4 regions of the Peribacillus sp. NPDC046944 genome follow, and region 3 is predicted to be linked to each of the others. Evidence: riboswitches for the same ligand, from Rfam matches in the RefSeq annotation. Region 3 holds a riboswitch; each other region holds the start of a gene.

Region 1 (5,260 bases), on a different contig from region 3:
ATCACCGATAATCTGTATGATGAAGACAATAATTAATATGACAATCGTCGCTACCAGGGTAACGTCGTTGTGATTCCGTTGATAACCGTCCAGATAGGCTAAGTTACCCAATCCACCAGCCCCGATGACACCTGCCATTGCCGTGTATCCAACCAATGCAATCGATGTTACCGTGATGCCTGATATAAGGGCCGGCATCGATTCTGGAAGGAGGACCTTATAAATGATGGTGCTGGTTTTGGCTCCCATTGATTTAGCCGCTTCAATCACGCCTTTATCAATCTCACGAAGGCCGATTTCGACCATCCGCGCATAAAACGGTGCTGCACCGATAATGAGTGCTGGTAATGCCGCATTCTCACCAATCATGCTACCGACAAGTAATTTGGTGAACGGAATTAATAATACAATCAAGATAAGGAATGGAATCGAACGGAAAATATTAACGAAAGCACTTAACACACCGTTAACGCCCCGATTCTCCCACATATTCCCCTTGCCTGTTAAAAACAGAAGCAACCCCAATAGTATCCCTATAAAAAAGGTCGCTACAACTGAAATACTTGTCATATACAGCGTTTCTTTCGTCGCTTCTATGATGTCTTCCCAATCTACATTCGGCAATAATTCTTCAAGCATGAGTAATCACCTCCACGCCTACCTGCTGTGCTTTTATGAATTCGATTGCGCGGAGCATTTCATCTTCACTGCCATCAAGGTGGATGAACAATGTTCCATATGAGCCGCTTCTCGTTTGTGATATCTTCCCCTGGACAATGTTCACATCCAACTCAAAATTACGTACCAATTTTGTGATCAACGGGCTTTCTGCATGATCCCCCACGAATGTCAGTTGAATCACTTTTCCTGCTGGATACCGTTCAAACAAATGCTCCATCGTTTCTTTTGTCTCTTCTGGTTCCGTCACCTGCTGAACAAAACGCTTAGTCATCTGTTCTTTAGGGTTTCTGAATACTTCCAGGACAGCTCCCTGTTCGACTACCCGTCCACTTTCCATCACAGCCACTCGATTGCAAATCTTCCGAATGACATGCATCTCATGTGTAATCAAGACAATGGTTAAACCAAGGCGTTGATTTATATCCACAAGCAATTCCAGGATGGAATCGGTTGTCTGGGGATCTAGAGCGGACGTGGCCTCATCACACAAAAGCACTTTCGGGTTATTGGCAAGAGCCCTCGCTATTCCCACCCTTTGCTTCTGTCCACCACTTAGCTGCGATGGATACGCTTTTTCTCTTCCTTCCAATCCAACTAACTTAATGAGTTCATTGACGCGCTTGATGCGTTCTTGCTTGGAGATGCCCGCAATTTCCAGAGGAAAGGATATATTTTCTTGAACGGTCCTTGACCACAAGAGATTAAAATGCTGAAAAATCATGCTAATCTCTTGACGGGCTTTACGAAGCTTAGACCCTTTAATTGTTGAAACTTCATTTCCCGCAACGTTCACGGAGCCCTCAGTAGGCCGTTCCAACCCATTCAGCATACGTATGAGCGTACTCTTGCCAGCCCCACTGTATCCGATGACTCCGAAAATCTCGCCTTTATTTATTTCTAAATTCACACTATTCACGGCATGAATCGTTTCGCTATTTGCTTTTCCTGTTCGAAAAAGTTTACTGACGTTTGACAATGTAATCATGTATGCTCACCTCTTTATCCAATTAAGCCTATGAATTTAGTCGATTTATTTTTATGGCCTCCTGATGAATCTATCCCTCTATGATTCAAAGAAAATAGAAAAAGCCCTTCTGCATGAGCAGAAAGGCAGGGAAAAGCAGGCCTTCCTCTCATCTCCCAAAGCCTCTACGCTTTGTGTGAATTGGCACCTTTCCAAGGAAAATCCTTGTCGGTTGCCGGGTTTCAACGGGCACATCCCTCCACCTCTCTTGATAAGAGCTATATATGGACTATTCTTTTTTGTCTTAACATTCACTTTACTATGTCTGAAATTTTAACACAGATAAAAAAGGAGTGCAATGTAAAATCCTAGGGTGTACCTGTTTCTCCATTAAACTCTTTGAGAATTCACTGACACGATATTCGTCGCTTTTTCAATCGCTTGCTCTAGATCTTCAAGTAAATCGTCTACATTTTCAATACCGATTGAAAGGCGAACCTGGTCGGCACTGACACCGGCCTTGACCAGTCCTGCATCATTCAATTGCTGGTGAGTTGTACTTGCTGGGTGGATGATTAGGCTTTTAGCATCCCCGACATTGGCGACATGCGACCATAACTCAACCGAATTGATGAGTGTGGAACCTGCTTCACGTCCCCCCTTAATTCCAAACGTCACCACAGATCCGGCTCCCTTAGGCAAGTATTTATCTGCAAGGGCTTTATCGGGATGATCATCGTTACCCGGATAAGAAACCCATGAGACTGCCGGATGGTTCTCCAAGTATTGAATGACTGTCCTCGTATTCAACAGGTGTTCCTTCATCCTGACATGGAGCGTTTCCAGGCCAAGCGTGAACTGGAATGCACTTTGAGCACTTAACGTCGGTCCCAAATCCCGAAGCAATTGCACACGCGCTTTCGTAATAAAGGCAGCAGGCCCTACCGCTTCGGAATAGACAAGTCCATCGTAACTAGGGTCAGGTTCCGTAAAGCCTGGATAATTAGGCGAATTCCAATCGAATTTACCACCGTCGATGATGACTCCCCCTAATGTCGTACCATTACCCAATAGCCACTTTGTAGCTGAATGGATGACAATATCCGCCCCAAAGTCAATTGGTCGGCACAGATACGGCGTTGCGAAAGTGTTATCGATAATAAGAGGTATCCCTGCTTCGTGGGCTATTTCCGCCACTGCTTCGATATCAAGAACCCTTAAGCTTGGGTTGCCGATTGTTTCGGCAAATATGGCCTTCGTTCGTGGAGTGATTGCCCGTTTGAAATTTTCCGGATCATCAGGTGAGACGAATTTCACTTTGATTCCGTATTTAGGGAGTGTATTTTCAAATAAATTATAGGTCCCGCCGTACAGTGTTGAAGCAGAAACGATTTCATCCCCCATACCAGCGATATTAAGGATGGAAAGGGATATAGCGGCCATGCCGCTTGCAACTGCCAATCCACCGATTCCCCCTTCTAACAGGGCCATTCTTTCTTCAAAGACACTGACAGTGGGATTGTGAAGCCTCGTATAGATGTAACCATTCTCTTTTAATCCAAATAGATTCGCTGCATGATCTGTATCTTTGAACAAATAAGCATTACTTTGATAAATGGGTACGGCGCGGGCACCCGTTTCGTCGACTTTTAAACCGCCATGCACACTCAACGTCTCAAAGCGGAATTTTTTTTCTGTCATTATATTCTCCCCTTCTTCCATTGTTTTAGTAGGAATTAAAGCGATATTGCCTCATCTCTTGTTATATGCAAGGAACCTTATAATATGAAGAAGTCGGAATTTCCCGCCGGGGTCGATAGAGATTTCCCTATTGAACGATGTCGCTTGGATAAGCGCGTTTTGTAAATGGCAGACATTCCATCCTCGTGTATGATGCGTCTATAACGTATGTACTTCATACAAAATATAGCACTTTAGTAGCAGGTAGTCAATTAGTTATTAGAATATTCAATCATTAATACGAATGCTATATTCCCCCCATGACTTCAACAAAAAAACCAATCCATGTAGGATCGGCTTTTAGCTTATCTCTTTCAGCAATCCATACAAATAAGGAACAGACTGAAAGGCATATATTTTTTTTGTCATCTTTCCTTTTTCAAAAAGCAAAAGACAGGGTACGCTCTCAATTTCATATCGTTCAGCCAATGTCTGGACATAATTCATGTTCATTTTTCCAGCCTTCATTTCCGGGAACAGCTCTAGTGTTATGGAAAGCATTCTTGAAGCCACCTGGCAGGTTCCACACAAAGGTGTGTATAGATATAAGCTAAAAGTGTTCCCTTGATCAACAGCTTGCTTAAAGTCTTCTTCTTTCCATTCCTCCATCAGTTACTCTTCCATCCTTTTACTTGTAAATTTAGTTTTCACTTTCATATTTGCAGTCAGTAGCACGGAAGCGATGTGATGTTCTGGGGTATCCTCGACTTCCTTGTACATCCTATCTATGTACAAATGCCTTGCTTCCGGCAGTTCCCGACGAAATTGTTTCCTTAGCTTTTCCCCTGACGCATCTGCGTCAAAAAGGATGTAAACGTCCCGGCCTATCAATTCATCCACCATTTCATCCAACTTCGTTAAAGAAATGGTGCCATTGGTACATCTGATTTCCACTTCTTCGTCCAGAACGGATGCCACTTTGCGCTTGTCTGAAAGGCCTTCAACCATGATCACTTTATCGAGTACATCCCATTCCATCTCATCACCCCGTCTCCACTCAAATTGAAAAAGAGCAGGCTTAATTAAAGCCTCCCCCTCACCTTACTTACCCGTTTATCAGGCTATCATATTCGTTTGCACTCATCAGTTTTTCAACTTCACTGTTGTCTGATGGTTCAAGGACGATCATCCATGCTTTTTCAAACGGAGATTCATTAACGAATTCAGGATTGTCATTTAACTCTTCATTGATTTCAACGACCTTGCCGCTAATAGGAGCATAAAGTTCAGAAACCGTTTTAACGGATTCTACACTACCAAAGGGCTCGTTCGCTTTCAGTTCAGATCCGACCTCTGGAAGTTCAACAAAAACGATGTCCCCAAGTTCAGACTGGGCGAATGCAGTAATCCCTATGCGTACTGTACCCTCTTCCGTTTTGACCCATTCATGTTCTTTTGTATAACGAAGTTCTTTTGGCGTTGACATATTAATTCCCTCCATATTACAGCTTATATTTTATCTATTATATTATAAGGTAGATTCTTTGTTATGATAAGGAATTATCCAAATGTTTTGTAAAGTCTTAGCTCCAGGTCTGATCGAATTGTTCTTCTTTGAAACCTACTGTCACTTTTGAACCGTCCGTCACAATTGGTCTTTTCAAAAGCATGCCATCCGTAGCCAATATATCGAGCATCTCTTTCTCTGAAGCTTCTTTCAGTTTGTCTTTTAAACCGAGCTCGCGATATTTTTGCCCGCTCGTATTGAAAAACTTCTTCAACTCTAGTCCACTACTTTTATATATTTGTTCAATTTCTGCCCGAGAAGGGGGATTTTCCACGAGATGAATCGCTTCATATTGCAACTCATGGCGATCCAGCCACTTCTTTGCATTACGGCATGTGCCGCATTTTGGGTACCAGTATAAAGTTAAG
Region 2 (5,260 bases), on a different contig from region 3:
GGAGACGTCACGCCTCTTTCTGTACCTGCCAATTTGCTTGTGTATCCGCTCAAGAAGTGGAACATGGCTTGTTCTTTAGAAAGTTTGCTGATTGGAGGCAGTACGCCAGAAGCATCAGCCGTTAAGAAAATGATTGTATTCGGGTGTCCCGCAATACTTGGATTCACGATGTTATCGATCGCTTGCATTTGGTATGCAGCACGGGTGTTTTCCGTTAATGAGCTGTCATCGTAGTCCGCCACGCGTGTTTCGGGATCTACCACGACATTTTCCAATACGGCGCCGAAACGGATGGCGTCGAAGATCTGTGGTTCTTTTTCACGTGAAAGGTTGATGGTTTTTGCATAGCATCCGCCTTCGATGTTGAATACACCGTTAGAAGACCAGCCGTGTTCGTCATCACCGATCAGTTTACGGTTCGTGTCGGCAGATAAAGTCGTTTTACCAGTACCGGACAATCCGAAGAATAAAGCGACATCGCCTTCACGACCTACGTTTGCCGAACAATGCATCGGAAGGATTTCTTCTTCCGGAAGTAGGTAGTTCATGATTGAGAAAATCGATTTCTTCATTTCACCTGCGTATTCAGTTCCACCGATTAGGATAGTACGGCGTTCGAATGATACCATGATGAACGTTTCGGATTGCGTTCCATCAACTGTTGGATCCGCTTTGAAATTAGGTGCGGAAAGGATGGTGAATTCTGCTTCATGCCCTCTTAGTTCTTCGTCATTCGGACGGATGAACAATGTATGAGCAAAAAGGTTGTGCCAAGCATATTCATTAACCACTCGGATAGGAAGGCGTGATGATTCGTCTGCACCAGCAAAACCTTTGAAGACAAAGACTTCTTCTTTTGTCTTTAAGTAATCCACTACTTTACTATATAGTTTATTGAATACTTCCTCGGAAATGGGTTGGTTCACTGGGCCCCAGTCAATTTTGTCCTTTACAGAAGCTTCTTCCACAATATATTTATCTTTAGGTGAACGGCCCGTGTATTTGCCCGTTTCAGCTTTTACTGCGCCGGTTGAAGTTAAAACGCCTTCATTTCTGCTTAATACTTTTTCAACTAATTGAGGAACTGAGAGTTGAGTTTGCACATTATTTCCTGCTAATAATTGGTGTAACTCATTAACGTCAACAGAATTCATATATGAGATACCTTCCTTTGTTTAAGTTTTTATAATACAATTAGTATAACACATTGGATTAAATAGTCTATACTATTTAACTTTTTTTGTGAATGAAAATGGAATAGTCACATTAATCAATTATCTCACTTCGAGTGTAACCTTATGTATAGTGCGGGCATATACTTGCAGTGAGTCATCCTGGATGGATGTTTTCGAATCTGGTTGAATCGGGAGACGATCTGGATGAAGTGAATCTAGGATGTGAAAAACGATTGCTGCCGCAAGTCTTTGTGAAGTCCCGTTTTAGGATTAGTGTACCTTTTCATTTATAATAGGAAGAAAAGAAGTGAACAACCATTTATGTATCTGAAAAAGGGATGAATATGGGGTTCGGATGGTATGTTCATTTTGTCTGATTTATCCATTGTAAGTCAATGGTCTTATCTTCTTAGTTTACACTCTTTAAGGATACTATTTATATTCCGGCTGTGCCAGATAAAAAGTTTTTTTATTTTTCATTGGGGAAAAATGTTCTATTTAGAAAAACATTGACAAATTCAGACTAAATACGATAGTATCTTAAATTGTACGGATTCTCTTATCCCGAGTTGGTGGAGGGACAGGCCCTTTGAAACCCAGCAACCTGCCATATTGAACTTGACTCCAAGGTCAATCGCCGAAAATAAAGCGATGAACCTTCAAGGAATAGTGGTGATGGTGCTAACCTGAGCAAGGTAAAAACCCTTGAACGATAAGAGTGAAAGGATAGATGATAGAATTTTTAAACCTTTCCTCATTTGCCAGGGAAGGTTTTTGTGTTTTTATTCATTAATTCTGTGTCTATGATTGAAACTAATAAGGGAAACGAGTTCCGTAAAAGATCAGGCTCATGCCTACAACATACTAACTTCCAAGGAGGAAATAAGATGTCAAAGAAACGTCTATTTACTTCTGAATCTGTGACAGAAGGCCATCCGGATAAAATTTGTGATCAGATTTCAGATTCCATTTTAGATGCAATCCTAGCTAAGGATGCTAATGCGCGCGTTGCGTGTGAAACAAGTGTAACGACAGGTCTTGTACTTGTTGCTGGAGAAATTACAACATCGGCTTACGTGGATATTTCACGCATTGTCCGCGATACGATTGCAGGTATCGGGTACACTCGTGCGAAATATGGTTTCGATGCCGAGACTTGTGCCGTGCTAAGCTCGATCGATGAGCAGTCTGCTGATATTGCAGCGGGTGTTGATAAAGCATTGGAAGCACGTGAAGGTACGATGTCCGATGAGGAAATCGATGCTATCGGTGCAGGGGACCAAGGTCTTATGTTCGGATTCGCGTGCAATGAAACGGAAGAGCTTATGCCACTTCCCATTTCATTGGCTCATAAGCTATCATTCCGTCTTTCTCAAGTTCGTAAAGATGGCACGCTAAGTTATTTACGTCCTGATGGAAAAACGCAAGTAACGGTTGAATATGATGAAAATAACCTACCTGTACGTGTAGACACAATCGTCATCTCCACACAACATGATCCTGAAGTGACACCTGAACAAATTCAAGCCGACTTAAAAGAACATGTGATTAATGCGGTCGTACCGGCTGACTTAATCAATGAAGATACGAAATACTTCATCAACCCGACTGGCCGTTTTGTAATCGGCGGACCTCAAGGGGATGCTGGTCTTACTGGCCGTAAAATCATCGTTGATACGTACGGCGGATACGCTCGTCACGGCGGCGGTGCTTTCTCTGGTAAAGATGCAACAAAAGTGGACCGTTCTGCTGCATATGCCGCTCGTTACGTTGCGAAGAACATCGTGGCTGCCGGCCTGGCTGACAAAGCGGAAGTGCAATTGGCCTACGCAATCGGCGTGGCTAAGCCTGTATCCATCTCAATCGATACATTTGGAACGGGAACAGTAAGTGAAGAGGTGCTAGTGGAATTGGTAGAGGCGAATTTCGACCTACGTCCAGCTGGTATCATCAAGATGCTTGACCTACGTCGCCCAATCTACAAGCAAACAGCTGCATATGGTCACTTCGGCCGTACAGATGTTGATTTGCCTTGGGAGCGTACGGATAAAGCAGAAGCTTTAAAAACACAAGCTAAAGCGTAAATCATATGAGAAAAGGTGCCTTGCTTTAATGCAAGGCACCTTTTTTGATGGGCAAAAATAGGATTAAATATGGCTTCCTAGGGAATAATTCAAGGAATCCTATTTTTAGCTAAGCGTTTTTTTGTAATCATACGATTGGTGTTACTTTATTCGGTCAGCCTGTTTATAGAGTTGTCCTTTTTCAGCATATTCCCGGACAATGCGATCCATATCCTGGCGATCTTCCTCATTAATTTCACGAACGACTTTGGCCGGCCTTCCAAAGGCTAAGGTGTTCGGCGGGATAACCTTTCCTTGGGGGACAAGGCTCCCTGCACCGATGAAGGCACCTTCACCGATTTCCGCTCCATCAAGGATGATCGAACCCATGCCGATGAGGGCTCTCTTTCGAATTTTGCAGCTATGTAGAATGACTTGGTGGCCAATGGTCACTTCATCTTCGATTATCAGTGGGTTATTGGGACTTTGATGAAGTACGCTGTTATCTTGCACGCTTACTCTTTTCCCGATGATGGTGGGTGCCACATCGCCGCGAATGACGGTATTGAACCAGATCGTTGATTCATCACCGATTTTGACATCGCCTGTCACGACGGCATTTTCAGCAAGATAGGCGCTTTCGGAAATTTCTGGTTCCATGCCTTTGAATGGATAAATAATCAATTTTCATCATTTCCTTTCCGAAGTGGATAATTTTGCTGTATTATTTTAATATACCGTATCAAAATAGCCTTGGCTACTATTTGATTGAGCACAATTAATTAGGTTTCGTTTTTGTCGAAAACCGAAAATGTGGTTATAATTTACCATATAGATTATTTTTCATTCTGCATGGAACGTTTACAACTAGAGAAAAGTGAAAGGGGGATTTCGAATGTGGAAATGGGAGACGGACGGAGATGCAAAAGGCGTCATCGTCATTATTCATGGGGCAATGGAGCATCATGGCCGTTACAAGTGGTTAACACAAATGTGGCTTTCAGCCGGATACCATGTCGTCATGGGCGACCTACCCGGGCAGGGAATGACGACACGCGCCTTCCGGGGGCATATCGATTCCTTTGACGAATATTTAGAAGAAGTAAAAAGCTGGATTGAAGATGCATACGATTATTCCCTTCCTGTCTTTTTATTAGGACATAGCATGGGTGGGTTGATTGCGATCCGCCTGCTTCAGGAGGAAGAATGGGACATCGCGGGGGTCATTTTATCATCGCCATGCCTCGGTCTGATGACGCATCCTCCCAAATACTTAACCGCCATTTCACACGGCATGAATATCGTGATGCCAAAATTCCGGGTGGATTCTGGGTTAACTCCCCAAATGGCGACGAGGAATTCGGAAATCCGTGAATCGGATACGAACGATACATTGTACATTACCAAGGTTTCCGTTCGCTGGTATCGGGAGCTTGTACAGGCAATGAAGGATGCTTTTGAAGAGATTCCGGAGTTTCAGGACGTGCCTTTACTGATGATGCAGGGCGGAGATGACAAGGTCGTCAACAAAAAGGCGGTCCGGGAGTGGTTCAACTATAACTTGGCCAGCGAAAAGCAATACAAGGAATGGCCGAAACTATATCATGAAATTTTCAATGAACCGGAGCGGGATGACGTATTTCAATATGCACTGAGTTTCGTTGAAAACCGGTTGAAGATATTGGGCTATGTCGTTTAAATAAGAAAAAAGCTGCTGAGAAACTTCAGCAGCTTTTGTTTTAGAGGAATTTGCAAAGACATGTTCGAACGGCTTCAATTCTTCCATCGTGTTCTATCTTCGGTCAATGCAGTCAGGCTAGTGACGAATTGGCCATATGATTCACTTGTATCCCGTTTGATTTTCTCAGTCAATAAATCTGCCCTGCCAGTAACGAAGTCGATAATTGTTCCATGTTTCTACACCCACTTATCCATTTTTTCCTCATTATAATGGGTAAAAGTTTAAAAGTTCGAAAAAATCGGTCGAAATTACAAAAACACCACCGTTTATTGAACGGTGGT
Region 3 (5,260 bases):
AATCATCCTGAATTTGAAAAGTTATATTCTACATATGATACGATCAAAGATAATTATTATGAAGAAATCGATGAGAACACGCTCGTGGATGGAGCTATAAATGGAATGATAGAATCGTTGGATGATCCTTATTCCTCTTATATGGATAAGAAAGAAGCCTCCAGTTTCCATGAGAGCATCTCTTCTTCCTTTGAAGGAATAGGTGCTGAAATCCAAGAGAAGGATGGACAGATCATGGTGGTTTCCCCTATTAAAGGATCACCAGCTGAAAAAGCCGGAGTCCGGCCTAATGATATTATACTAAGTGTCAATGGCAAAAGCCTTGATGGCTTAAGTTCTTCGGAAGCTGTCTTGAAAATCAGGGGGAAAAAGGGAACAAAAGTGGAGCTTGCCATTTCAAGGGCGGGTGAAAAGGAACCGATTACTTTGTCCATTAAGCGTGATACCATTCCGATTGAAACGGTTTATTCAGAGATGCTTGATGATGGGATTGCCAAAGTGCAGGTTACAAGTTTTTCTGAGCATACGGTGGAAGAGCTGAATACGGCACTTGAAGACATGGATAAAGAAAAGATGAAAGGCCTAATATTGGACTTACGTGGAAATCCGGGTGGATTGCTTGACCAAGCGATCGCAATGGCAAACTTATTTATCCCGAATGGGGAAGTCATCCTTCAGGTCGAGGATCGAAAAGGAAAAAGAGAAGTCTATAAATCCCAGAATAATGGTGAGTTGAAGCTACCAGTGGTCGTATTAATTGATGATGGAAGTGCAAGTGCATCTGAAATCGTTGCCGCCGCTGTTAGTGAATCTGCGGGTATTCAGCTTGTAGGGGTAAAATCATTCGGAAAGGGGACCGTGCAAAAAGCCGCAGACTTTGATGATGGTTCCAACTTTAAGTATACAGCACAAAAATGGCTGACTCCGAAAGGCAATTGGATCCATAAAAAAGGGATTGAACCGGATATAAAAGTCAAGCTTCCCGAGTATGCCAATCTTCCATATATCTCTCCTGATAAAGGATTGAAAGTATCGGATTCCTCGAGTGAAGTAGAAGCAGCGGAGAAAATGCTGAAAGAAGCCGGGTATAATCCAGGAAAAGTGGATAAGTATTTCGATGAAGAAACAAAGGTAGCGGTCAAGGAATTCCAAAAGGATCATAAGATCAAAGAAACAGGTGTCATTAAAGACGATACAACCGTTAAATTGATGGAAGTCATTAGGGATAAAATCCTTAAAAATGATACTCAAGTGAAAAAAGCGGTGGAAGTATTGAAAAAGAAAATCAAATAATCTTTTATAAAAACAAGCGGCCCATCAGCAAGCATTTATTGCTGATGGGCCGTTTTTCGTATGCTTGACTTAGGTGTGTGTGTAATCCATAAGGTGACCATGGAAGAAGTACCAATGGGTGGGGAATGGAAGGGTATCCATGATGAAGTAGAATTTGAAGAAAACGAGCGGTAAACCCTGCTTGAGGAACATGAACTTTCATACAAGGCTAAGAATAATTACTACCGAAAAGCGGCAGAAAAATCAAAGAAGGCTAGATGCCACTCTGACTAAATTCTGCGATTATATCTATCAAAAAGAACCTCGTCAGAATAAATATAACAGGAGCAACTGAATGGGTTTCCAAGGTTAATCGTGAAAAGAATGAAGGGGCTGTCTAATAAGTCCTTATTCCAGTGAATTTCGCAAAAATAAAGAGGCAGAAATGTTGTTAAATCAACGTTTCTGCCTTTTACTATTTATTCAATTTCGGTGTGTAATTACACCTTTTGGGACAGCCCCTTGATCAATCCTTTATAAATAATTTCATTTTACAAAAAGCGGGATATTACTCCTGTAATCAGGTGAAATGATGCCATTTTCGGTAATGATGCTTGTAATAAGAGAATGGGGCGTAACGTCAAAAGCAGGATTGAATGTCTTCACATTTTCTGGTGCTATCCTGACTCCTTGTATAGAAGTGATTTCATCCCCATTCCTTTCTTCGATTGGGATGGAGATACCCGACTCGAGAGATAAATCGAATGTACTTGATGGTGCTGCTACATAGAAAGGAATATCGTAATGCTTAGCTAATATCGCCAAACCCAATGTACCAATTTTATTGGCTGTATCACCGTTTGCCGCAATACGGTCTGCTCCGACTATAATGGCTTCGATTTTTTTATGATGAATGGTGTGGGCTGCCATATTATCCGAGATTAATGTAACGTCCACTCCAGCTTGCATAAGTTCCCATGCGGTGAGTCGTGCCCCTTGCAAGACAGGTCTCGTTTCACAGGCATAGACCTTTATAGGAAAGGATCTTTCCTTGGCCAGGTGGAAAGGTGCGAGGGCAGTTCCGTACCGTGCAGTGGCTATCCCCCCAGCATTACAATGGGTTAAAATAGAATCACCCTCGTTGAATAAAGACAATCCGTATTCACCAATTTTTCGGCACATCTCCACATCCTCTGAAAATAGCTTTTTTGCTTCAGCAACAAGAGCGCTTTTGGCTGAAGCTATGCTATTGGCTGCTTGTAGAGTATTCTCCATTCTTTTCAGTGCCCAAAAAAGGTTGACCGCTGTTGGTCTTGAAGAAGCGAGTGTAGTAACATGTTTCGTGACATTGTGTTTAAATTGCCATAAATCCGTGGTATTTTCCTGGATTGCACCAAGAGCAACGCCAAATGCTGCAGTTAGCCCGATAGCGGGGGCACCACGGACCTTCAAGGTCAAGATGCTGTCATATACATCTTTAACCGTAAAAAGTTCAATGAATTCTATTTTTGATGGCAAGGCCTGTTGATTCAATAAGGTAATATGGGTATCATTCCATTGGACGGAATAGGGTAGTGGCGTTGTAGTTGTCATATGTATATCTCCTTATAGGGCTGAATAGGAAGGCAATGTATATTGCTTTACGGCTTCTATCACTGCTGGAATATTCAGTTCTTTCCGATTTTTGATTATATGGGCCCCGATTTTCAAGGTAGCCGTTTTAGCTGTAATTCTAGTTTCTTTATTCTCAATGCCATTTAAATCAGCAACATGAGATAGGCCAATGGTTCTTCGAATTAGTTCACATCCTGCAAAGCCATATGCATCACCTTTAAACTTGTTGAGTACATATGGAAGATAACCTTCGATCTTACTGTAAGGACTTTTATTTTCAGAATTCCACAGGTTCGTATAGGTTTCTTCAAATGTATTCCAAAATTCCTGAAGATGAGTAAAGATTTCTTCCTTCCCAGTGGCCTCGCGTGTTACTGCCTGGAATAGGAGATTCGCCATGTATTGTCCAAGGTCAAATCCAACAGGACCATAAAAAGCGAATTCAGGGTCAATTACCTTTGTTTCTGTATCACTTGCAAATATACTTCCCGTATGTAAATCGCCATGAAGAAGGGCCTCCTGCTCGGATTCGAAGCTTTGTTTTAACTTAGCCACTTCCAGTATTAAATCAGCATCTTTCCATATAGACTTGGCAGCCTCCAGCAACTCAAGCTCAAACTCGCCTGGATGTTCCTCCAAAAAAGGATCCGTGAAAATGAAAACCTCAGTAATCTTGCAGAGTTCTGGATTCGTGAAGTTCCGGGCAACCTCTTTTTTCGCTGCCGGTTCCAAATGAAAATCAGACGTATAAAAAGCGGTCTTTGCAACAAATTCACCAATGTGTTTGGATAATAGAGGGAAATGATCTCCTTCAATTAATCCGGTCCGGGCGATTTTCAAGTGTGATAAATCTTCCATGACGGTGATTGCAAGCTGTTCATCAGAATAATAGACTTGTGGGACAAGTTCGGGACAATAGCTTCTGAATTGAATTAATGCATTCGCTTCGATAGCCGATCTTTTTAAAGTCAATGGCCAGCTTTCACCAAGAACCTTTGCGTAAGGAACTGCTTGTTTGATGATGACTCCTTTATTTGTTACGGGATTTGTAACGTGAAAAACATAATTTAAATTTCCGTCACCGATTTCATTACATAGTAATGAGTCATCTGAATGCAGTAACCCAAGTTTCTTCGTTAGGTCAATTGCCGTTTCGTTTGTCAATAGCTTGAAATTTGATGGTTGAGTCATTGTTATCCCTCCAAGTACATTAAAAAATATGAAAAAGCCCCTTTCCCATAGAAAGAGGCAGAAGCTTCACTTCGAACCTCTTATCTCCCAGAAAGAATTCTTTCTGGTGGATTTGGCACCGTGCTCTGTGGATATAATCCGGCGGAATTCCCGCCCCATTTCACAATGGTATTACAGTCGGTTGCTGGGCTTCATAGGGCCTTTATCCCTCAGCCTGCTCTTGATAAGAGTATTGTATTTATTTTCAGAAAATTAATCTCGAATGAATGATATCAATATTTTAAATAGTTTGTCAATGGTAAATTAATAAAACTCCGGCCGCCGATCTTCGAAAACGGGTATTTTATTTCTTGCTTCTCCTACTTTTTCTAAGTCAAGGGTGCCGAGTAGAAGTTCTTTTTCTTCACCAGCCTCACAAATGATTTCTCCCCACGGGTCGATGATGATGGAATGTCCGGCAAAATGATTATTTCGGTCAGAACCGGAACGATTCACAGCCACAACGAAGGCTTGGTTTTCTATTGCCCGGCTGATTAACAGTGCCCTCCAATGATGGAGCCTAGGCTTTGGCCACTCGGCGGTCACGAAGATAACCTCCGCACCTCGTACGGTATGGGCCCGTTGCCATTCCGGAAAACGGATATCATAGCAAATGAATCCGGCGCAAATCTTTTCATCGAGGGAGAATAAGCCGTCTTTTTTGCCAGGTTGTAAGTAATGGTGTTCATCCATCAATTGAAACAGATGGAGTTTATCATATTCTTTAACCAGTTTGCCTTCTTTATCGATGATGAGCATTGTGTTATAGATGCCTTCCTTAGTTTTCTTTGCAATCGAGCCACCGATTATGTTAATGTGGTGTTTTTTTGCAAGGGCTTTTAGAAAGGTAATGGTTTGTGCTGCTTCTTCGTCTGCAATTTCATGTAATCTCGTTAAGTCATAGCCGGTTGTCCATAGTTCCGGCAGCATGACGATGTCCGGTTTAGACTGTACAGCTTTTTCAATCCATTGTTTTGCCACCTGGAAATTTATATCTGGCTGTCCAAAGGCAATGTCCATTTGTAAACAGGCGATTTTCCATTTCATCATTTAAAACCTCCATTTGTAAAAAAGTACTTTACAAGATTAAGATAAACATATATCATTTGTGACTATAATTTCAAGAAATTTCAGAGAAGGTGCA
Region 4 (5,260 bases), on a different contig from region 3:
CCTTGGCTTCATTGGTTAGCCAAACTAGTTCTCCATCTAGTTGAAGGGGAAGTATACCTTCGAGGTTCAAGGTTTCTAGGAATTCACCGATTTCCGGAAAAAGAGGCAGCAACTCTTTTCCGTTCCGGCTCGTCAGCTTTGCCACTTTACTTTCTTCAATCGTTAAAATGGCCCGAAAGCCATCATATTTGACTTCATACATCCATTCCTTAGAACAAGGAGCTTCTGGATGATAGGTGGGCAACATTGGTTTTATCACATTTTTCCCTCCGTTCATTGCGTTTATTAGTATTTTCCCCATAAAATCTTAATTTTAAGATTGAGATATAATTTTTTTGAAAGAAATGGGAATGATAATAACAGTGAATCAATTAATCAACGATGAGGTGAGGAATTTGCATACAATATGGAAAGGCAGCATTTCTTTTGGTTTGGTGAATATCCCGATAAAGCTTCATGCGGCAACGGAAGATAAGGATATATCCTTACGAACTTTGCATAAGGAATGCCATTCACCGATAAAATATGAAAAGGTTTGTCCAGTTTGCCAGAAAGAAGTAGGCAAGGATGATATTGTTCGTGCGTTTGAGTATACAAAAGGAAAGTTTGTTGTCCTAGAAGACAATGAACTTGAGCAATTAAAAAAACAAAATGAAGATAAGGCAGTGGAAATCATTGATTTTGTTAAAATAGAGGAAATTGATCCAATCTATTTCAACCGAAGCTATTATATGTCTCCAAACGATGGCGGTACAAAAGCCTATTCTCTTTTGAGGGAAGCACTCTTGGAGTCAGGCAAGGTTGGTCTCGCTAAAATCATCATTCGTTCCAAAGAACAAATGGCTATCCTTCGGGTAGTGGATAACACATTGTTGATGGAAACCATTCATTACCCTGATGAGGTTCGTTCTGCAACCGACGTTCCTAATATTCCTGCTAATGATGCCATTGCAAAAAAAGAAATCGATACGGCCATATTATTAATTGATCAGTTGACATCGACGTTTGATCCGACTAAATACAAAGATGATTATCGAACAGCTTTGCTTGAATTGATTGAATCAAAGAAAACTGGCGAGAAAACCATTACAGCAAAATCTAAAGAACCCGTGGCCAATAATGTGACGGATTTAATGGCAGCTTTACAAGCGTCCATTGACAGGACGAAGCCGGAGAAAATGGTTGTAAAGAAAAAGACGACACGCAAAAGAGCGGAGCCTAAAAAGAAACAAGCGTAAAAAAAGCCTGAGCGAAATCTATCGCTTAGGCTTTTTTTGTTTTATCCTAGAGGTAGCGTGGTAAATGAGGGAAAAGGTGGTGTCCGAGAATGCATAACTTTTTTAGCATACATATTTCAAAAAAACTTCTTTATATTGCCATGATGGCTGGTTTAATCCTAGTTTATTTTTTCATTTTTATTGAAATTGTGGAAGAACTGAAGGAAGGGGAGTTAATCGAATTTGATAAAGTCCTTATCAATTTCATCCAAGTGCCCTTTAGTGAACAATTTATCAGCTTTGTGACTACGCTCACATTTTTTGGGTCGGTGACATGGATAGTCGTACTAATTGGTATATTTGCCTTGATTTTGGCCTTATACAGAAGAAAACAGCTTGCTTTATACTTAATAATCACTTCAGCAATGGGTGGGGTATTTAATTGGGGGCTAAAATATCTTTTTCAAAGGGAAAGACCCGATATCGCTCCATTATTATCCGTTTCCGGATATAGTTTTCCTAGTGGTCACTCTATGGCTTCGGTTATCGTTTACGGAAGCATTGCAGTTGTATGTTTACGAATCGTCAAAAGTAAATATATGAACGGCATTATATGGTTTTTGGCTTTTTTGGCTTCATTGGTCATTGGATGGAGCCGCATTTATCTAGGGGTGCATTACCCGAGCGATGTTGTGGCAGGTTTTGTTGCCGGAGCTGCTTGGCTAACGATATCGGCATGGCTGTTACGATACCTGGAATATAAGGGGCGAAAAAATAGAAGCTAAGGGGAAAATGAAGGCATAAGAAAATCACCAAAATTATCAAAAAAGTGGTGTACTGTGAGGAAAGTAATGATCGCACCTATAAATTTTCATTAAAAGAAGGTCGCCTGTTCAATTTGGTAGTTACTTGTTAGGTATAAATAATTAGTAAGGATCTACAGTTTTCCACCCTTTTTAAAAGGAGACAAAAAAATTCGCCCCCTAAAGAGCGACAATGAGGAAATTAATCGTGAATCAACATATAGGCGACGGATTGTCTTTTTCGACTATATATTGTGTTCATATTCTATCATAATTAATTTGGAAATAGCAACTAAATTACTAAAACAAAGGGATTATTTTTATATCATTCTCTTTTCACATCGAATTTTATACCTAGTAAAGAGGTTATTGCTTTTTTTTGGTATAATCAAATAATTGAATAGATTGAATATAAAGAATGTTTCTTTATTGCAATCTGGAAATTTAAAAGAAATGGAAGATGTCCAATGGAAAATCGTAAAATCATGTCTCTTCAAATTGGGATGCCAAAAGAGGAGGAGCTTTCGGGGGTAAAGATCAAAACGGCAATGGATAAGAAGGCCATCGACTATATCACCGTAACAAAATCAGGGATTGATAGGGATGGAGTGGGTAACAGAAAGTTCCATGGAGGGCCTGACCGTGCTCTATGTTTTTATCCCTTTGAGCATTATGATTTATGGAATCGAACATTCAATAAGCAGCTTTCCATCCCTGCATTTGGGGAGAATTTGACGATTGCTGGAATGACTGAACGTCAAACGTTTATAGGCGATATCTATCGCATTGGCGGGACCGTTATTCAGATTACACAGGGGCGTATTCCTTGCTCGACCATCTCCCACTTTAACAAAGAGCCAGAGTTTTTGAAATTGGTGATGGACACTAATCTAACTGGCTATTTTGCTAGGGTTATACAAGAAGGGGTAATTGGCCAACAAGATGATATCGTGTTATTGGATCGGCTTCAAGATAAGGTTACGGTACTTTATGCAACGGATGTCATCCTTCATAAGCGTGATGGGGAGGAGGGGGCAATGTCCTTGCTTTCCATTGAATCCTTGTCGGAAAAATGGGGAGCCTTGCTTTCTAAAAGGATGTATCGTTAAAAAGTCTGAAGAAAATGAAAAAATGATAAATATACTCTTGAAATTATCAGATGATTCATGTAAATTAAATATAAATAAATTTTGAAATGTTTAGAAAATTAAACTTAATAAATCTTATCGAGAGAGGTGAAGGGACTGGCCCGATGAAACCTCAGCAACCAGCCTAGGCAAAGGTGCTAAATCCAGCAAGCAGAGCTTGATAGATGAGGAGAATGTTTCGAAAAAAGCCTTCTTCTTTGAGAAGGTTTTTTTTCTTTACTCTCACACTCATAGAAACCGACAAAAACCATAGTGTTTTTAAGAGAGGGTGTACTAATTGGATTTTCGTAGTGAATTGAAGGAAAGAATGCTAGTTGGAGACGGCGCGATGGGTACGTTGTTGTACTCCTATGGAATCGATCAATGTTATGAGGAAATAAATTGCACCAATCCTGATAAAATTGAGTCTATACATAGGGCCTATTTAGAAGCGGGTGCAGATATTCTGCAAACCAATACATATGGTGCCAATTTCAATAAATTGAAACGGTATGGGCTGGAGGAAGAAGTCAGTCGGATCAATCGCCAAGGAGTCAGCCTTGCTAAACAAGTAGCGAAAGGGAAGGCTTATGTTTTTGGTACAATTGGGGCCCAGCGTAGTATACGTAAATCGGATTTAAGTATAGAAGAAATAAAACGGGGTTTTCGAGAACAATTATACAGTTTGCTCCTGGAAGATCCCGATGGAATTCTTCTTGAAACATTCTATGATTTTGAAGAGCTTGAAACGGTGCTTCAAATTGCTAAAAAGGAAACGGACCTGCCGATTATTGCAAATGTATCGATGCATGAACTTGGAAATCTTCAAAATGGATTTCATTTGAATGAAGCTTTTCAAAAGCTAGAGTACCTAGGTGCAGATGTCGTTGGGGTGAATTGCCGTCTGGGCCCCCATCATATGATAAGGGCACTGGAAGAAGTGAAATTGCCTATGCAGGCGTCGATTGCCATCTATCCTAATGCAAGTCTTCCAGATTATGTGGATGGGAGACTGGTCTATAAAGCGGAACCAGAATATTTCGGTTCAAGTGCACTCGAATTACGAAAACAAGGAGCAACCATTATAGGGGGTTGCTGTGGTACGACACCACTACATATACAAGCTGTGAACGAAATGATTGGCACTTTAGCGCCAGTCAAGGAAAAAATTACGAAAGCTCGACATATAGAAATTATTGAAGTGAATAACCAAAAACAAGAATTAGCTCTTCATGAAAAGGCAAAAACGGATAGAACGATCCTAGTTGAGCTTGATCCACCGAAAAAGTTAGGAATCGAAACGTTTATGGCAGGAGCTGAAGCCTTGAAAAAAGCTGGGGTGGATTCCATTACTTTAGCTGATAATTCACTTGCTTCACCAAGGATATCGAATTCGACCTTAGCCAATTTATTAAAGGCTGAATTAGGGGTGAATCCGATGGTCCATATTACGTGCAGGGACCGAAATCTTATTGGGTTACAATCCCATTTAATGGGATTGCATACGGTCGGGCTGGATGAAGTTTTAGTTATCACTGGGGATCCTTCTAAGATTGGTGATTTCCCGGGGGCAACGTCTGTCTATGATTTATCTTCATTCGATTTGATAAGTCTGGTTAAGCAATTCAATGAGGGCTACTCCTATTCCGGACAAAGTCTAGGGAAACGGGCTAATTTCAAGATTTCCGCAGCTTTTAATCCAAATGTGAAATATCTCGATAAGGCTGTTCAGAGAATGGAAAAGAAAATCGCTTGCGGTGCTCATTCGTTTTTGACACAGCCAGTTTATTCAGTAGAACAAATAGAAGAAGTCTATCAGGCGACAAAACATTTGGAAACACCGATTTTCATGGGGATAATGCCCCTTACCAGTACGAGGAATGCCGAATTCATCCATAATGAAATACCGGGGATTAAATTACCTGACAGTGTACGGAAAGCAATGGCCTCAGCGGGAGCTGATCCAGTAAAATCAAGGATTGAAGCTATAAATATAGCAAGGGAATTGGTAGACGCAGCCCAAGAGAGGTTCAAGGGAATTTACTTAATAACGCCTTTCTTACGCTATGAAATGACAGCGGAACTTACTACATATATTAAGAATCATGATCGT

Evidence for each region. A riboswitch is a leader RNA that binds a small molecule or an ion and turns the genes downstream of it on or off. The one in region 3 is predicted to bind S-adenosylmethionine.
Region 1: another riboswitch for S-adenosylmethionine. It lies ahead of ACQKIC_RS12955 (methionine ABC transporter ATP-binding protein); the one in region 3 lies ahead of mtnK (S-methyl-5-thioribose kinase).
Region 2: another riboswitch for S-adenosylmethionine. It lies ahead of metK (methionine adenosyltransferase); the one in region 3 lies ahead of mtnK (S-methyl-5-thioribose kinase).
Region 4: another riboswitch for S-adenosylmethionine. It lies ahead of ACQKIC_RS12105 (bifunctional homocysteine S-methyltransferase/methylenetetrahydrofolate reductase); the one in region 3 lies ahead of mtnK (S-methyl-5-thioribose kinase).

What each region holds. Positions count from the first base shown of each region.
Region 1 covers NZ_JBNNML010000006.1:142,176-147,435, forward strand. Annotated here, with positions in the region: gene ACQKIC_RS12950 (methionine ABC transporter permease) at 1-639, opposite strand, end outside; gene ACQKIC_RS12955 (methionine ABC transporter ATP-binding protein) at 632-1,666, opposite strand; SAM riboswitch class I at 1,812-1,923, opposite strand; gene ACQKIC_RS12960 (O-acetylhomoserine aminocarboxypropyltransferase/cysteine synthase family protein) at 2,036-3,346, opposite strand; gene ACQKIC_RS12965 (thioredoxin family protein) at 3,686-3,994, opposite strand; gene ACQKIC_RS12970 (toprim domain-containing protein) at 3,998-4,363, opposite strand; gene gcvH (glycine cleavage system protein GcvH) at 4,431-4,811, opposite strand; gene ACQKIC_RS12980 (arsenate reductase family protein) at 4,909-5,260, opposite strand, start outside.
Region 2 covers NZ_JBNNML010000001.1:516,088-521,347, reverse strand. Annotated here, with positions in the region: gene pckA (phosphoenolpyruvate carboxykinase (ATP)) at 1-1,154, opposite strand, end outside; SAM riboswitch class I at 1,732-1,894, shown strand; gene metK (methionine adenosyltransferase) at 2,063-3,259, shown strand; gene ACQKIC_RS02670 (gamma carbonic anhydrase family protein) at 3,401-3,919, opposite strand; gene ACQKIC_RS02665 (alpha/beta hydrolase) at 4,134-4,937, shown strand; gene ACQKIC_RS02660 (hypothetical protein) at 4,998-5,189, shown strand.
Region 3 covers NZ_JBNNML010000007.1:13,221-18,480, reverse strand. Annotated here, with positions in the region: gene ACQKIC_RS13995 (S41 family peptidase) at 1-1,293, shown strand, start outside; gene mtnA (S-methyl-5-thioribose-1-phosphate isomerase) at 1,819-2,865, opposite strand; gene mtnK (S-methyl-5-thioribose kinase) at 2,878-4,083, opposite strand; SAM riboswitch class I at 4,155-4,307, opposite strand; gene ACQKIC_RS13980 (carbon-nitrogen family hydrolase) at 4,381-5,163, opposite strand.
Region 4 covers NZ_JBNNML010000005.1:344,205-349,464, reverse strand. Annotated here, with positions in the region: gene ligD (DNA ligase D) at 1-259, opposite strand, end outside; gene ACQKIC_RS12120 (Ku protein) at 396-1,238, shown strand; gene ACQKIC_RS12115 (phosphatase PAP2 family protein) at 1,328-2,002, shown strand; gene ACQKIC_RS12110 (MOSC domain-containing protein) at 2,488-3,129, shown strand; SAM riboswitch class I at 3,241-3,339, shown strand; gene ACQKIC_RS12105 (bifunctional homocysteine S-methyltransferase/methylenetetrahydrofolate reductase) at 3,446-5,260, shown strand, end outside.